2 regions of the Gilliamella sp. wkB7 genome follow, and region 2 is predicted to be linked to the other one. Evidence: riboswitches for the same ligand, from Rfam matches in the RefSeq annotation. Region 2 holds a riboswitch; the other holds the start of a gene.
The links. A riboswitch is a leader RNA that binds a small molecule or an ion and turns the genes downstream of it on or off. The one in region 2 is predicted to bind thiamine pyrophosphate.
Positions count from the first base shown of each region.

Region 1: linked by a shared signal. The riboswitch ahead of thiM (hydroxyethylthiazole kinase) and the one ahead of thiB (thiamine ABC transporter substrate binding subunit) in region 2 are both predicted to bind thiamine pyrophosphate.

Region 1 covers NZ_CM004509.1:2,337,175-2,346,510, reverse strand. The annotation lists gene gutQ (arabinose-5-phosphate isomerase GutQ) at 97-1,059, shown strand; gene aroK (shikimate kinase AroK) at 1,246-1,767, shown strand; gene A9G17_RS10355 (SPOR domain-containing protein) at 1,835-2,602, shown strand; gene A9G17_RS10350 (Dam family site-specific DNA-(adenine-N6)-methyltransferase) at 2,655-3,476, shown strand; gene rpe (ribulose-phosphate 3-epimerase) at 3,516-4,193, shown strand; gene A9G17_RS10340 (phosphoglycolate phosphatase) at 4,186-4,881, shown strand; gene trpS (tryptophan--tRNA ligase) at 4,920-5,915, shown strand; gene trkA (Trk system potassium transporter TrkA) at 6,083-7,444, shown strand; TPP riboswitch at 7,481-7,583, shown strand; gene thiM (hydroxyethylthiazole kinase) at 7,642-8,430, shown strand; gene thiE (thiamine phosphate synthase) at 8,440-9,093, shown strand; gene thiD (bifunctional hydroxymethylpyrimidine kinase/phosphomethylpyrimidine kinase) at 9,098-9,336, shown strand, end outside.
Region 2 covers NZ_CM004509.1:2,762,738-2,772,073, reverse strand. The annotation lists gene cptA (phosphoethanolamine transferase CptA) at 1-1,109, opposite strand, end outside; gene thiQ (thiamine ABC transporter ATP-binding protein ThiQ) at 1,245-1,955, opposite strand; gene thiP (thiamine/thiamine pyrophosphate ABC transporter permease) at 1,942-3,510, opposite strand; gene thiB (thiamine ABC transporter substrate binding subunit) at 3,544-4,551, opposite strand; TPP riboswitch at 4,592-4,699, opposite strand; gene A9G17_RS12200 (DUF6708 domain-containing protein) at 5,036-5,848, opposite strand; gene A9G17_RS12195 (DUF6708 domain-containing protein) at 5,887-6,711, opposite strand; gene A9G17_RS12190 (DUF6708 domain-containing protein) at 6,757-7,569, opposite strand; gene A9G17_RS12185 (DUF6708 domain-containing protein) at 7,608-8,432, opposite strand; gene A9G17_RS12180 (DUF6708 domain-containing protein) at 8,484-9,311, opposite strand.

The DNA of each region.
Region 1 (9,336 bases), 430 kb from region 2:
CACTGTTAGCAATATGATTGACTGTAATCAGCTATTCTTTTTTACCGATTATAGCATCATGATTTACATATAGTTAATTACATTAGGTTAGTGAATATGAATAAATTATTACAATATGGTCGAGAACTTCTTGAATTAGAACTTCAAGAAGCCCAAAAATTACCCGATAGACTAGGTAAAGATTTTGTTGAAGCTTGTCAGCTTATTTTATCAAATAAAGGTAAAGTCGTTGTATCAGGTATTGGAAAATCTGGGCATATTGGAAAAAAAATTGCAGCATCATTAGCCAGTACTGGTAGCCCCGCTTTTTTTATGCACCCATCTGAAGCCTTACATGGGGATTTAGGTATGGTCACTAAAAATGATGTAGCCATTCTTATCTCATATTCTGGACGAGCAAAGGAATTTAATTTTATTCTACCGATACTTTCATCAATGAACGTTCCTGTAATAGCAATTACAGGTAGATTGGATTCGCCGCTAGCTAAATCAGCACAAGCTGTGCTTGATATATCTATTGAACAAGAAGCGTGCCCAATGGGACTTGCCCCGACTTCAAGCTCAACCAATACACTACTAATGGGTGATGCACTTGCTATCGCCGTGATGCGCGCTCGTGGATTTAAAGAAGAAGATTTTGCTCGCTCTCATCCTGCGGGTAGTTTGGGGGCTAAATTACTCAACCATGTTAAAGATGTCATGCGACAAGGTGATTTAATTCCAAAAGTACCACATACTGCTACCGTATTTGACGCCATGTTGGAATTAAGCCGTACTGGAGTTGGTTTAGTTGCAATCTGTCAGGATAATAATAAAATAATTGGTGTTTTTACCGACGGAGACTTACGCCGATTATTGCTCAAAAATGGTACATTGAAAGACAGCATTAGCACTGTTATGACTAGCCCTGGCTTTCAAATACCTGAGAGTTGGAAAGCGGTCGAAGCTCTAAAATTATTTAATGATCATAATATTACCGCAGCACCTGTTGTTAATAGTGCTGGTGAATTAGTAGGCGCATTAAATATTCATGATTTGCACCAAGCAGGAATAAGCTAAAAACTATTATAAATACTTATTGCAAAAAGGTACTATCTATTGAGATAATTACCGACCTAAATTTTTGTCGTTAGACGGAGATCCAAGAAAAGTTACACCGTTAACAATGTAAATGATTAAATAAATCATTGAACGTTAATGTTGTGTTGTATATTTTAACCAAAATTAATAGATGATGAAACTACAATGGCAGAAAAGCGAAATATCTTTCTAATTGGCCCAATGGGGGCAGGAAAAAGCACAATTGGCCGACAGATTGCACAACAGCTAGGCATGGAATTTTTTGATTCAGACCAAGAGATTGAAAAACGTACAGGCGCTGATATTGCATGGATTTTTGATTTAGAGGGTGAAGACGGATTCCGAGCCAGAGAAGAAAAAGTCATTAATGAATTGACTGAAAAACAAGGTGTAGTACTTGCTACTGGTGGTGGTTCAGTGCTATCGAAAGAGACTCGTAATCGACTATCGGCTCGTGGCATTGTTGTTTATCTTGAAACAACCATTGAAAAACAAATGGCTAGAACCCAAAAAGATAAACGTCGCCCTCTTTTACAAGGTAGCAATACTCCAAGAGAACTTTATGAAGAACTTGCTGGAGAGCGTGAACCTCTTTATGAAGAAATTGCGGATATTACAATCAAAACTGATGAACAAAGTGCTAAAGGTGTTGCAAATTATATTATTGAGAAAATAGAGCAAATTTAAGTCGCTTATTTTAGAAATAATGGTGCTTTGTGAGGCTATAAATCTTTTGATAGGTTAAGGAGTAAATATGCGTGTAGATAAAGACGATCGTTATATATCAGAACAACCTAACAAGGATTCAACGCTCCCATTAAAATTGCCAGATTTTCTTCAAAATTATCCAAAGAAAAAACTTATTATTTGCGGTTTAATAATCCTAATTATTTTTTTATTACTTAGCTTGATTATTTTCCGACCTTCACGAACAAGCGAACCAACGCCATTAACGCCTCCTGTGGTTAACGGTGTTGCTTCAACAGATGAAACGGATACAACTAATGCTATTCATAATGGACAGAGCAATGTTACAGTTAATGGTAAGACACCTGATAATGCTTTAGCGAATTCAGAAAGTTCAACTCCATCTAAACCTGACATGCCAAAACCATCTGAAAAAAACATTAATAGTATAAGTTCAACTGATAATCCAAATGTGGCGTCAGATGCTAATCGTAATGGCGAAAAAAAACCAACTAAAAAGATAGCTAATCTAAACGATGACAACAATAGCTTAGCTAAAAACGTTAGGATAAGAGATGATCATTATGTGATTCAAATTACTGCATCTAGGTCAGCTGAGGGCTTAAAAAAATTTGTTACACAAAATAAAATAACAGATTACCAGATTTATGAGACTCAATACAGCAATGGTAAATGGTTTATTTTAGTTAAAGGTAATTATTCATCACTTGATGAGGCTCATAAAGCGATCAAATCACTACCCGCTGCTCTCCAAAAAGATAAACCATGGGTTAAATCGGGAGCAGTAGTTAATAAAGAAAAAATAGTAAAATAATAAAGGATATCGTCCATTTATCCTACTAGCAACGAAAAAATAGGAGCAACCGTTGAAGAAGCAACGAGCCTTTTTAAAATGGGCCGGAGGAAAGTATGCGCTTGTAGACACAATTAAGCAATATCTACCAGAAGGGGAGCAATTAATTGAACCTTTTGTTGGCGCAGGTTCTGTTTTTTTAAATACCGATTACAAAAGTTATATTTTAGCTGATATCAATCATGATTTAATTGCACTATTCAAACTACTAAAAACAAACCCTGATCAATTTATTAATGATCTTAGACCATTATTTAATGAGCAAAATAATCAATTTGAGGCATTTTACCAACTCCGAGATGTTTTTAATGGTAGCAACGATCAGTATTTAAGATCGTTACTCTTTGTCTATTTTAATCGACATGGTTATAACGGTTTATGTCGTTATAATACTAACGGAAAATTTAATGTACCTTTTGGTCGATATAAAACAGTCTATTTTCCTGAAAAAGAACTCTACTTTTTTGCTGAAAAAGCTCAAAAAGCTGAGTTTATTTGTGCGCCCTATCACGAAGTGATGCAAAAGGCAGAACAAAATTCGGTGATATATTGTGATCCACCTTATATTCCACCTAATAAATCAGGGGGATTTACGTCTTATTATTCCAATATTTTTGGCTTTGAAGAGCACGAAAATTTGTCAAAATTAGCGGAAACAGTGGCATACAAAAAAAATATACCCGTACTGGTGTCTAACCATTATACTGATTACACCATGACGCTATATAATAAAGCGAGTCATCTTTATCGAGCAGAAATGCGTCGTTCAATCAGTTGTGCTGGTGGAAGTAGAAAAAAGATTGATGAAATTTTAGCTTTATATAAAAAGTCATGAGTAGACTCATATGTAAAGTTGATTATTTAGAGGTAGGTTATGAAAGAATTTATTATAGCACCATCCATACTATCCGCTGATTTTGCTCGTCTTGGTGAAGATACTCAAAAAGTACTTGATGCTGGTGCTGATGTTATCCATTTTGATGTAATGGATAATCATTTTGTACCCAATCTAACTATGGGTTCAATGTTTTGCAAAGCGTTACGTGACTATGGGATCACTGCACCCATTGATGTGCATTTAATGGTTTCACCGGTTGAAGAATTAATTACCTCTTTCGCTAAAGCGGGTGCTACTAATATTTCTATTCATCCCGAGGCGACCATCCATTTGGATCGCTCAATACAATTAATCAAAGATCATGGTTGCAGTGCTGGTATTGTGCTTAATCCAGCTACCCCTTTAGATTACTTAGATTATATTATTGATAAAATTGACATTATTTTATTAATGAGCGTTAACCCTGGTTTTGGTGGACAGTCTTTCATTCCATCCACTTTAAAAAAATTACAACAAACCAGAAAACGCATTATTGAGTCAGGACGAGATATTCGTTTAGAAGTCGATGGTGGCGTAAAAGTTGACAACATTGCCGAAATTGCCAAAGCGGGTGCCGATATGTTTGTCGCGGGCTCAGCTATTTTTGGTGAACCAGATTACAAAGCAGTAATTGACGCTATGCGCCAACAGTTAGCAGGAGTAACACATGCATAAATTACAAGATATTCAAGCAATCGCCTTTGATTTAGATGGTACACTCGTTGATAGTGTGCCAGGACTTGCACTTGCTGCACAAAACATGCTTGCAGATTTAAAACTACCCACAATAACAAACGAACAAGTAAAAAACTTTGTTGGAAATGGCATTGATGTGATGTTAGAACGCATTTTTAAAGCGATCAATGTTGTTCCATCAACTGAACAGCTTTCCCAAGCTAAGGCCCTATTTAATCAACATTATGACAAAGTGATGGACGCTGAAACTAAGCTGTTTCCGCATGTCAAAGAAACCTTAAAAACGCTGCATGAGAATCAATATCCACTAGCACTAGTCACCAATAAGCCCGCTCAATTTTTGCCTGCCCTATTATCATCGCTTGGCATAAATGAGTACTTTTCCCTAGTGCTTGGTGGTGGTGATGTTATTAAATTAAAACCCCATCCAGCTCCGTTATACCAAGTCATGGCAACCTTTGGTTTATTTAGCGATCAATTATTGTTTGTAGGCGATTCTAAAAACGATATTACTGCCGCGCAAAATGCCAAATGCCCGACGGTTGCACTAACTTATGGGTATAACTATGGCATCTCGATTGCAACGAGCAATCCCGATTTTTTATTTGATGATTTTAAAGATATATTAACCTTATTACCTCAGCCTAAAGCTGAAGCTAAGAAATAATAAGCAAAGATAAAGAATAACTAGATTAGGAATAAATTATGAGTAAACCGATTGTATTTAGTGGCGCTCAGCCATCAGGCGAACTAACACTTGGCAACTATTTAGGGGCTTTAAAAAACTGGGTAGCGTTGCAAAACGAATATGATTGCGTTTATTGTATCGTCAATCAGCACGCAATTACTGTACGTCAAGACCCACAAAAATTGCGCAAAGCAACCCTTGATACATTAGCTTTATATTTAGCATGTGGCATCGATCCAAAGCAAAGCACTATTTTTGTACAATCCCATGTACCCGCTCATGCTGAACTAGGTTGGGCATTAAACTGTTACACCTATTTTGGTGAACTCAGTCGAATGACACAGTTTAAGGACAAATCAGCTCGCCATGCCGAAAATATCAATGCGGGTCTATTTGATTATCCAGTTTTGATGGCTGCCGATATTTTATTATACCAAGCCAATTTAGTACCTGTTGGTGACGATCAAAAGCAACACCTTGAATTATCGCGTGATATTGCTATGCGTTTTAATGCGCTTTATGGCGATATCTTTACTGTGCCAGAGCCTTTTATTGCTAAAGTTGGTGCACGGGTCATGTCATTACAAGATCCAACCAAAAAAATGTCTAAATCAGATGAAAACCGCAATAATGTGATTGGATTACTTGAAAATCCTAAAGACGTTGAGAAGAAAATCAAACGAGCAATGACCGATTCTGATGAACCACCAGTCGTACGTTACGATTTAAAAAATAAAGCTGGTGTATCTAACTTACTTGATATCTTAACAGGTATTACAGGTAAACCTATTGCTGAACTTGAAAAAGAGTTTGAAGGCAAAATGTACGGACACCTTAAAACTGAAGTGTCAACTCAAGTGATTGATATGTTAACAGCGTTGCAAACTAAATATCACCAATATCGTGATGATGAAAGTTACTTACATTCAATCATGCAAGAAGGTGCAGAAAAAGCACGTTCAAAAGCCGAACCAACCTTGAAAAAGGTTTATGACGCAATTGGTTTTGTATAAACAATTTTAATAAACTGTTTTTAAAAAAATAAACCATTAACTGCTAAACCACAAACTGATAGTTATAACTTAAAATCGCTAACTATCACAAAAAAATAGTATAGATTGGCTTTAATCAACGAAGTTAGTGAATAACGATTAAAGCCATCTAAATATATGGGTTAGTTATGAAGATTATTATTCTTGGTGCTGGACAAACAGGCAGTGCTTTAGCTGAATACCTTGTTACCGAAAAACAAAACGATGTAACGGTGGTCGATGAAGATCATGATAAATTGCAATCTTTACAAGAGCGTTTTGATTTACAGGTCATTTGTGGCAAATCATCTTATCCACAAGTATTAGAAAGTGCGGGTGCTGAATCGGCTGATATGCTGGTTGCCGTCACTAATTCGGACGAAGTGAATATGATGGCCTGTCAAATAGGTCACGTTATGTTCAATATTCCGCAAAAAGTCGCACGTATTCGTGCACCAGAATATAACGACGAAAAATATCCATTTTTCAATAAAGATTGCATTAATATCGACCATATTATTGCTCCAGAAAATCTGATCACCAATCACGTAAGCCAGTTAGTACAATATCCAGGCTCGTTACAGTTTGCCTCTTTTTACGATAACCGTGTATGTTTGGTTGCAGTGACGGCTTACTATGGTGGAGCCTTAGTCGGAAGCGAATTGTCTGAACTGAAAGAACATTTACCCCATGTTGAAGCCAGAGTGGTTGCAATATATCGAAAAAATCGCTTTATTCGCCCATTAGGCTCCACACTCATTGAAGCGGGTGATATGGTTTATTTCATCACCCCACCTAGCAATATCAAAGCAGTAACAAGTGAATTACAGCGGCTAGAAAAACCTTATAAACGCATCATAATTAGTGGTGGTGGCGGCATCGCGATTGCTTTAGCTAAACGTTTAGAGAATGACTATCAAGTTAAATTAATTGAACGTAATGCTGAACGTGCCGAATTAATTGCCGAACAGCTGGTTAATACCACGGTTTTACATGGTGAATCGTCAGATCAAGAATTGCTATCACAAGAACAAGTTGAACTAACGGATCTGTTTATTGCTGTAACGAGTGACGATGAATCTAACATTATGTCATCCATGTTAGCTAAAAGAATGGGCGCTAAAAAAGTGATTGTTTTAATCCAAAAGCAAGCCTACCTTGAACTGATTAATGATAGCGTTATAGATATTGCTATTTCACCACAACATGCCACTATTTCAGAGCTATTAAGCCATGTAAGACAATCGGCGGTTGTTAAAGTGGTCTCTTTAAGACAGGGCGAATCTGAAATTGTCGAGGTGATTGCACATGGAGATAAAGAGAGTTCCAAACTAGTGGGTAAAAATATCAACGGTTTAAAATTACCTTCTGGTGCTACCATTGGTGCGGTAGTGCGTGGTGAAGATGTGATTATCGTTAATACAGACTTAACCATCGAAAGTAACGATCATCTCATCATCTTCTTACCTGACCGACGTGACATAACTGATATAGAAAAATTATTACAATAACTTGTGTTAAATTATTAGTCAGTCCATAATAAAAGCTCTTTTGACTCGGGGTGTTTTTTGTTACCCACAAAAAACTGAGATTTTACCCGTTGAACCTGATCTGGATTATACCAGCGTAGGGAAGTCTAAGCCTTGAAAGTCCTCAATTGGCACACTCTTCCCTAAGCTAACTTTATAAATTGTTGTAAGGAAAGAATATGTCTGCCACTCAAACCCTGCAAATAACCCAAGCAAGACCTTTTATCGATCATGTAAAACAACAACATCCATTAGTACACTGTATTACCAATGATGTGGTTCAAAATTTTACAGCGAATGTATTATTAGCAATTGGCGCATCACCAGCCATGGTCATTGCTCAGCAAGAAGTTGCCTCATTTGTGCAAATTGCCAATAGTTTATTAATCAATGTTGGAACCCTTGATAGCAATAGTGCAGAAAGCATGTTATTAGCGGCTGCCAGTGCTCAAAAAAATCATATACCATGGGTACTCGATCCGGTCGCAGTCGGACCAGCACTTGCTTATCGTACCGATATAGTTCATCAATTAATTGGTTATAAACCTACCGTTATTCGTGGTAATGCTTCAGAAATATTAGCCTTAAATGGCGATAACTCATCTGCCAAAGGTCCTGACGGTCAAGATTCTACTGAATCAGCCTTAAATGCAGCTAAACAACTTGCCCAAAAACACCAAACCATCATTAGTATTACTGGGGATATTGATTATATCACTAATGGTGAACAGACTTACTGCATCAAAGGCGGGGATATAGCATTAACTAAAATTACTGGTACTGGTTGCTCGCTATCAGCCATGGTTGCAGCTTTTATTGCTGGCTCATCTAATACCTTACTTGCTACAGCCTCAGCCTGTTTTATGATGAAAAAAGCTGGAGAGCTTGCCAACAAACAACAAGGGTTAGGCACTTATGCGGTATCGCTGATCGATCAGCTTTCACTATTTAACCCATCACAAGTATAAGGAAATCAGATGAATAAACTTCTCGACTTAAGTCTCTATTTAGTCCTAGATCCAATCTTATGTGGTGGTATTACTGGCATGGTAGAGACAACAAAAATCGCTATTGCTAATGGGGTAACCGCCGTTCAATTAAGATCAGAACATGAATTTTCTGGTAAAAATTGGTATTACGCAGCATTAGCATTAAAAGAAGTGTTAAGCGATACCCGTGTTCCTTTATTTATTAACGATCATGTTGATATAGCCCTAGCAATTGATGCCGATGGTGTCCATATTGGGCAAAGCGATTTACCTGTTGATGTCACACGTAAATTAATTGGCAATGACAAATGGCTAGGATTTTCGGTCGCTAATCGACAACAACTCAATGAAGTCCCATGGCAACTTGTCGATTATATTGGGATTGGTCCAATTTATCCTACCACCACTAAACAAGATGCCGCACCAGCAATGGGCATGCCACAATTAACTCAATTAGTTAAGCTAAAACAGCGCCCTGCTGTGGCAATAGGTGGTATTAATGCCAATAATGCTACCCCAATATTGCAAAGTGGTATTGAAGGCATCGCTGTCGTTTCGGCAATTTGTGGTCAAAAAGATATACAACAAGCCACACTATCGCTACTTGAAAAAATCCAACAAGCTAAAAATAATAAGGGGTAATATTATGACAACCGTTGCTTTAACCATTGCCGGTTCTGATCCAAGTGGTGGTGCAGGTATCCAAGCAGATTTAAAAACCTTTTCATCTCTCGGAGCCTATGGAATGTCAGTAATCACCGCCCTTACCGCACAAAGTACTCAAGGCGTTGATAGCGTATTGGCAATTGATCCTACATTTGTGGCTAAACAATTTAATACTCTATATCACGATATAAAAATTGATAGCGTGAAAATGGGAATGCT
Region 2 (9,336 bases):
GGTTCAAAGACCGATTCATCATATTGCCTTGAACTTTGATTACGATCGTTATTCATATAAAACTGTTCATCTGCTTGTTTAGAAAACATCGTCAACATAGTATTTCGTTTGGTCATTGTTTGTTGATTTGTTATCCAATAGGTTTTATACCCTGCCTGTTTCATTAAATGTATTAACGAAGGTTGAGTAAGGTAAAGGTCAGGATGTTGTTCATCTGCAAAAGTTAAGGCTTGTTGTAAAACCTCTATGGTATAAGGCCTTGATGACACAACATCATTAAACACTAAAAATTCAGGATTATCCTTTTTAAATTGCTCGATTTGTGGCGTTGTATTACGTGGATATCCATAAATACTCATTCGATTACGTGTAGTTGATTCACCAATAATTAACACCAGTGTTCTGGGAGTATTACCATTGGCATCTTTTAAATTTTCAACGGGAGGTAAAGTATTCAAATGATGCATTATATCTTCCATATTCGAAAGTTGAGACCGATAAGCTATATAACTATTAATCAGTTGCCAAGGTACAGTTGTTTCCATTCGACTTAATAGATGTGTTGTTGCTTTTTGCAAGGATGATTTTTTGATTGTAACACTAATAACCAGTGGCATAATGGCATAAATGGCAATTAATAATGATATAATCCATTTGGTTGTGTTTTTAACATAGACAGGTCTTACCTTTCGCCAAAGATAAATACCAATCAAACAATAAATAATCACTATAGCCATTAATTTTAAACTGAAATACTGTTGAATAAACTCATTTGATTCAGTCAAATTCGATTCAGCCATGACAAAAAATACACTTTGAGAAAACTCTTGGCGATAAATTATAAAATAACTTATTGAAATCAGTGATAAGCTTCCTACAATCAAACCATAGAACGTGGCAATTTTTCGAGTCTGATTTGGATATATTAAAACTGGGATCAACCAGATCAAACTATAGATGATTGAATCACGTAGACCTATCACATTGGCGTGTCCAGAAATGAAGATATAAAGTTGTAAACCACTTGAAAAAAAAGTAAAAAATAAAATAGTAAAGATAAGCGCTAACCAGCTAAACTTTTTGTTTTCTTTTATATTCGTCATGAAAATTTATTCGATATTATAGGTTATAAAAATGTATAAATTACCCCTACAACATTAATAAAACCTTAAGTGATAACAATTTTATATTTAGAAATAAATTAGCAGACAATCGTTTTATTTAAGCATTGAAATAAAATCGTTTTAGCTTTTATTTATTGGCAAACCTAATAATTGAGCAATAACCATATTTTCGGGTTCATTAAGTTGATAAGGAGGATTATTAAATATGATCTTTCCATTATCAACAACTAAACAACGTGAAAAGTTTTCTAAAGACTCATCTAGATAATGTGAAACCATGAGTAACGTTAAAGCGAATTCATCACAGATATGATTAACCAGTGCTAGCATTTCAAACCGTAAAGCTTGGTCTAGTGCAGAAAATGGTTCATCCAATAATAAAATAGGACGATGTTGAATTAAACAGCGTGCCAAAGCAACTCGTTGACGCTGTCCACCGGAAAGTTGATTGGGATAGCGATCATTAAAGCCCGATAAACCAACTTTAGCCAACATATCGGCAATATTTTGCTTCTCAAAAGTCGTTAGTTTTAATGACGGTTTAATGCCTAAAGCAATATTTTGCTCAACGGTTAAATGATCGAATAAGTTATTATTTTGAAACAGCATCGAAACTGGGCGCTTACCCGGTAAAGTTTGCGTCATATTTTGATTATTAAGGATGATTTGCCCGGAACTTGGAAAAATAAATCCTGCGATCAAGCTTAATAAGGTACTTTTACCCGCACCACTCGGTCCAACAATGACTACTTTTTCTTGGGTAGCAATGTGCATATTAAAATGCATCTTAAAATCATCATATTGATAATTAATTTGATTAAGTTCGATCATAATCCATCACAATTAATAAACTAAAAGATAAGATTAACAAAAATGCAGCCGTCACGGCGCTCTCTTGATAATGATAATGCGCTATTTGTTGATACAAATAATAAGGTAATGTGGTAACGGCTTGCCCACCAAACAACGCAATAATACCAAAATCACCCATTGACAATAATGCCGAAAAGGCCAAGCTCAACGTAAGAAGTTTTTTTAATGATTTATATTCAATTAGATAAAAATGCCTAATACCTGCAATGTTTAAAGATTGACATAATTGCCAATACCGTGATGTAACATCAAACATTGGCATTTCAAGATTTTTTAAGATAAAAGGTAAGGCCATTAGACCATTGCAAAGCATCATTAAACCACAGACAAACACGGTATTATCAGCATACTGAAATAACAAAATAAACAATCCTGATGCAAGTACCATGCTTGGAATGGTTAATATCAATGACCCCACTAACATTAAACGATTGCTCCACTGTTGCTGATTGCCAATCAATAGACGGCTATTGGTCCAAAGTATTAATAAAGCAAGTAACATAGCCACCAAAGCTGAACTAAGGGCAATTATTAACGAATAGATAACAGCTTGCTGAAAAGCCCAATTTAACTGCGACCATTGAAAATAACCAATACCTTCAATCAATAATGTAATCATTGGCAAAAATATATACATTGCTCCCAAAATCACAATAACAGCACTAACTAAACCTATAGTCACAGTGTTGGGTAAACGATATTGGTAGCGAATATACTGTGCACTAAGATCGCGATAATGATTTGTTTTTCGCAGTATCCAAACAAAACTCATACAACAAATAAGTTGTATGATTGCTAACATAACAGCTTGCATCAAATCAAAATCGCGAATCGATTGGTAAATAGCAACTTCAATAGTGGTATACTTCGGCCCACCTCCTAATGCCAACACTATAGCAAAGCTGGTAAAGCAAAGCATAAAAATCAGTCCTGACATGGGTAAAAGCTGCCGACGCAATAATGGCCATTCTACTAATTTAAAATAAGTAAAATGAGAAAAATTAAGCTGAGCAGCCATTTGCTTTTGCTCAACAGGAACACTCGTTAATGTTTGATAAAATAGACCACTCGCATAAGGAAAATTCAAAAAAACATGAGCCAATAAAATCCCAACCAGTCCATAAATTGAATTTGGAAAAGATAAACCTAAATAAGTAAAACACGTAGCAAATAAACCTTGTTGACCATAAACAGATAATAGCCCGGTTACAACAACTAATGTTGGTAATATAAAGGTAACGGGCATAATCCGTATCAGAAAGCTTTTTCCCAAAAAATCGATAATGGATAACGCTTTAGCCATAGCAACGGCCAAAAATACCGACAAAAACGTCGATAATATCGCTTGCATGAAAGTGATCCAAATAATGTGCAATAAATAATTATCAATATAAACCGTTAAATTATCGGACTTTATGGCTGTATGGCAAAGTGCAAACAATGCAGTGCCTAAAACTGCTATTATCAAACTAGCAGCGCTGATACCTGGCAGTAACGTTTTAAAATTTAACATTGCTTTTTATAATAAAATTAACAATCTATTTTATTACTGACTAATGGCTGATTGCCATTCTCGTATCCAAGCTTTTTGATTATCAACCACTTTCTCTGCATCAAATTCGAGCGCTTTACTAACTTTATTAATCTGATCAAACGCAGGGGGTAATGGCGTATTTATAATAGGATACATAACATTTTTTTCAGCAAATTGCCGTTGTACCTCGGGTGTTAATAGATATTGTAAAAAGCGACGTGCTAATTGTGGTTGTTGACTATATTTGGTGATACCTGCTATTTCAACTTGACGATAATGCCCCTCATCAAAAATAGCGGCATTATAACGATAATCTTGATCATTAATTATATGTGCAACTGGCGATGTGCTATAACTCAGTACCAAATCAGCTTCACCTTTTAAGAACATACCGTATGCCTCACTCCACCCTTTAGTAACTGTAACAGTATTTTTAGCAATTTTTTGCCATGCAGATACCGCATCCTTACCATAAATATTTTTTACCCAAAATAGCAATCCTAATCCGGGAGTACTGGTTCTAGGATCTTGATAAATAATCTTCCAATTGGCTTTATTGTCAACTAACTCATGCAATGAGTGAGGAGGATTCTTTATTTTTTCTTTATTGTAGATAAAAGCAAAATAACCGAAATCATACGGCATAAAATCTTCATCCCACCAATCAGTATTAAGATTGTTAGGTTTGGCTATTTGATGAGGTGCCATGATATTAGCCTGTTTAGCTTGTCCTAAAAGATTATTGTCTAAACCTAAAATAACATCAGCATTGGTTTTATTACCCTCAAGGCGAAGACGATTTAAAATCGACACACCATCGCCTAGCGTTACAATATCAAGTTGGCAATCACACTGCGCTTCAAAGCCCTGTTTAATTGCTTCACCTGGTCCCCACTCGGAAATAAAAGAGCTATAACTATAAACAGTTAAAATAGGTTTTTCATGAATTTTAGCATTGGCAGAAGTTGCTACAAAGAATACAGAAAATAAAAATGACAGTAAGAATTTATTACAAAACATTTTGCCTCCAAAAAAGCGAATAAAAGACAAAAGGTTTGAGCAGACACGATAACTCAAATCCCTCCGCTGGCATGACCCAGTTCAGGTTCGACGAGTTGCATTAGTAAATCTAACACTCTCAGCCCATAAGGCACCCCGTTGAGAACGATATTAGTTTAGTAGTTAGTTGGAAAATTGTAAATAAAGAAAGTGGTAAGTTATTTTTAAGGTATCATTTTCTGGTAAAAAATCATCAGAAAATCCATTATTTTTAGTTAAATTTAAATCATATCAAACATTAGTAACCAGTAGCTCCTCATTTAGGTATAAAAACGGTTATGCTTAAAATAAAAATAGCGATTTTTGTAAAAAATATTCAGGAGTCTATACCGTTTCGTCTATTTTATTATTAAATGTCTAATAGAATTCATGTGAATAAAAAGACTTTTTATTACTGTTCTTATATTCAATCATCATTATCCATTCAAGTTATTTAAGTTCGTTATTATGGCTTGATATTATATTTTTGTTTAATTGCAGCTAACTCTTCAAGTGATGTAGCATTAAAGGCTTCCACCATCCATTCTGGCCAACCCTCACCCTCTATCATATCCTCTTTGAATTTTACCTCTTCATCTGTCTTGTATTCGCCATCATCTATATCGGCTGATTCATAATTCACCATAAAACTGTTAATCCAACACCAAACATGCAAACTACCTGCTCCGGGTTGAGCCGGATCTAACATAACATGGTCAATAACCTGATGTGTACTGGGTTGACATACCATTAACACCGTTGAGGTTAAAGCATTGCGTGAAAAATTATGGATAATTACGCCATGCATATCATTCCAATCATACTCTTGTATGCGGCGTTTTTTCGGTTGTAAAAATACTTTTGGGTGCCGTAATACTTTAAAGTTAAAAAAGTAACTTTCATTAACATACACTTTACCCGTCTTACGATTAAATATAATTGGACTACAGTGGCGTGAAAATGCATTCTGGTAGAATTCAGGAATAATTAGATATAAACCAAAACTACAAGTAATAAAACCAATTATTCCAATTAGTGTTAGTTCGTGATCAAATCCAAAAATAAACATAACCATACCAACAATTAGAATATTCATCCCAATAATACAAATAAAATAAAGATATGTATAAAAAATCTGATCATTTCGTCGCTGACGAATAAATGCACAATAGTTATCATTAGCATAAATTAATCGACGACAATGCAATGATAGGCCATAAGGACCTTTATCTAGGTCTCCAAACCAACCAAAGATCTGGGGGCGGTATTTTGAGGGCATTACTGTTTTATTCCTTTACGTTCTACTTAAGTTCGTTATTATGGCTTGATATTATATTTTTGTTTAATTGCAGCTAACTCTTCAAGTGATGTAGCATTAAAGGCTTCCACCATCCATTCTGGCCAACCTTCACCCTCTATTATATCTGTTTTAAATTTTCCTTCTTCATCTGTTTTGTATTCACCATCATCTATATTGGCTGATTCATAATTCACCATAAAACTGTTAATCCAACACCAAACATGAAAACTACCTGCTCCTGGTTGAGCCGGATCTAACATAACATGGTCAATAACCTGATGTGTACCGGGTTGACACACAATTAATACCGTTGAAATTAAAGCATTCCGTGAAAAATTATGGATAATTACACCATGCATATCATTCCAATCATACTCTTGTATTCGGCGTTTTTTCGGTTGTAAAAATACTTTTGGATGCCGAAAAAATTTAAAGTTAAAAAAATAACTTTCATTAACATACACTTTACCCGTTTTACGATTAAATATAATGGGACTTCCAAGGCGTGAAAATGCATTTTGATAGAATTCAGGAATTGCATAATTTAAAGCAAAAAGGCTAGTAAAAAAACAGGCTATAACAACCAGATCAACAAACTCTATTTTAGAATTATCATGTAGAACCGCTAGCCAAAGACATCCTATGATAGTTCCAATCAACAAAATAATGGCAATAAAATAGAGACAAGTATAAAAAATCTGATCATTATGTTCCTGACGAATAAAGGCACAATAGTTATTATTCGCATAAATTAACCGACTATCATGCAATGATAGGCTATAAGGGCCTTTATCTAGGTCGCCAAACCAACCTAAAATTTGGGGGCGGTATTTTGATGGCATTAATGTTTTATTCCTTATTCCTTTGCGTTCTGTTTAAGTTCGTTATTATGGCTTGATATTATATTTTTGCTTAATTGTAGATAACTCTTCAAGTGATGTGGCATTAAAGGCTTCCACCATCCATTCTGGCCAACCTTCACCCTCTATCATATCCTCTTTGAATTTTGCCTCTTCATCTGTTTTGTATTCGCCGTCATCTATATCGGCTGATTTATAATAAACCATAAAACTGTTAATCCAACACCAAACATGCAAACTACCTGCTCCGGGTTGAGCCGGATCTAACATAACATGGTCAATAACCTGATGTGTACCGGGTTGACATACCATTAACACCGTTGAGGTTAAAGCATTACGAGAAAAATTATGGATAATTACGCCATGCATATCATTCCAATCATACTCTTGTATACGGCGTTTTTTCGGTTGTAAAAATACTTTTGGGTGCCGTAATACTTTAAAGTTGAAAAAGTAACTTTCATTAACATACACTTTACCCGTCTTACGATTAAATATAATTGGACTACAGTGGCGTGAAAATGCATTCTGGTAGAATTCAGGAATAATTAGATATAAACCAAAACCACAAGTAATAAAACCAATTATTCCAATCAGTGCCAGTTCATGATCAAATCCAAAAATAAATATAACCATACCTACAATTAATATACTCAACAAAATAATCGCAACAAAATATAGACATGTATAAAAAATTTGATCACTATGTTCCTGACGAATAAAGGCACAATAGTTATCATTGGCATAAATTAAGCGATCATCATGCAATGGTAGGCTATGAGGGCCTTTATCCAGATCGCCAAACCAACCAAAGATCTGGGGACGGTATTTTGAGGGCATTACTGTTTTATTCCTTTACGTTCTATTTAAGTTCGTTATTATGGTTTGATATTATATTTTTGCTTAATTGCAGCTAATTCTTCAAGTGATGTAGCATTAAAGGCTTCCACCATCCATTCTGGCCAACCCTCACCCTCTATCATATCTGTTTTAAATTTTGCTTCTTCATCCGTCTTGTATTCGCCATCATCTATATTGGCTGATTTATAATAAACCATAAAACTATTGATCCAACCCCAGACAAACATTCTACCTGTTGCTGCTCGTGCAGGATCTAACATAACATGGTCAATAACCTGATGTGTACCGGGTTGACACACCATTAACATCGTTGAGGTTAAAGCATTACGTGAAAAATTATGGATAATTACACCATGCATATCATTCCAATCATACTCTTGTATGCGGCGCTTTTTCGGTTGTAAAAATACTTTTGGGTGCCGTAATATTTTAAAGTTAAAAAAGTAACTTTCATTAACATACACTTTACCCGTTTTACGATTAAATATTATGGGACTACCAAGACGGGAAAATGCATTTTGATAGAATTCAGGAATTGCATAATTTAAAGCAAAAAGGCTAGTAATAAAACAGGCTATAACAACCAGATCAACAAACTCGATTTTAGAATTATCATGGAGAACCGCTAGCCAAACACATCCTATGATAGTTACATTCAACAAAATAATGGCAATAAAATAGAGACAAGTATAAAAAATCTGATCATTATGTTCCTGACGAATAAATGCACAATAGTTATCATTGGCATAAATTAAGCGATCATCATGCAGTGGTAGGCTATGAGGACCTTTATCCAGGTCGCCAAACCAACCTAAAATTTGGGGACGGTATTTTGATGGCATTACTGTTTTATTCCTTATCCTTATTCCTTTGCGTTCTATTTAAGTTCATTATTATGGCTTGATATTATATTTTTGCTTAATTGTAGATAACTCTTCAAGTGATGTGGCATTAAAGGCGTCCACCATCCATTCTGGCCAACCCTCACCCTCTATCATATCCTCTTTGAATTTTGCCTCTTCATCTGTCTTGTATTCGCCATCATTTATATCGGCTGATTCATAATTCACCATAAAACTGTTAATCCAACCCCAGACAAACATTCTACCTGTTGCTGCTCGTATAGGATCTAACATAACATGGTCAATAACCTGATTTGTACCAGGTTGACATACCATTAACACTGTTGAGGTTAAGGCATTACGTGAAAAATTATGGATAATTACACCATGCATATCATTCCAATCATACTCTTGTATGCGGCGCTTTTTCGGTTGTAAAAATACTTTTGGGTGTCGTAATACTTTAAAGTTGAAAAAGTAATTTTCGTTAACATACACTTTACCTGTCTTGCGATTAAAAATAATGGGATTACCAAGACGGGAAAATGCATTCTGGTAGAATTCAGGAATTGCTAGATATAATGCAAAACAGCAAGTAATAAAACCAATTGTACCAACTATTGTTAGTTTGTCACCGATATCAGAATCATTAAATCCAAAAATACAGAAAGGAAAACCTACAAGTAGTATAATTCCTAGAATAATTGCAACAAAATAGAGACATGTATAAAAAATTTGGTCATTGTGATCCTGGCGAATAAACGCACAATAGTTATCATTGGCATAAATTAAACGACGGTCATGCAGAGGTACGCTATAAGCACCTTTATCTAGATCACCAAACCAACCAACGATCTGGGGGCGGTATTTTGAGGGCATTATTGTTTTATTCCTTATCCTTATT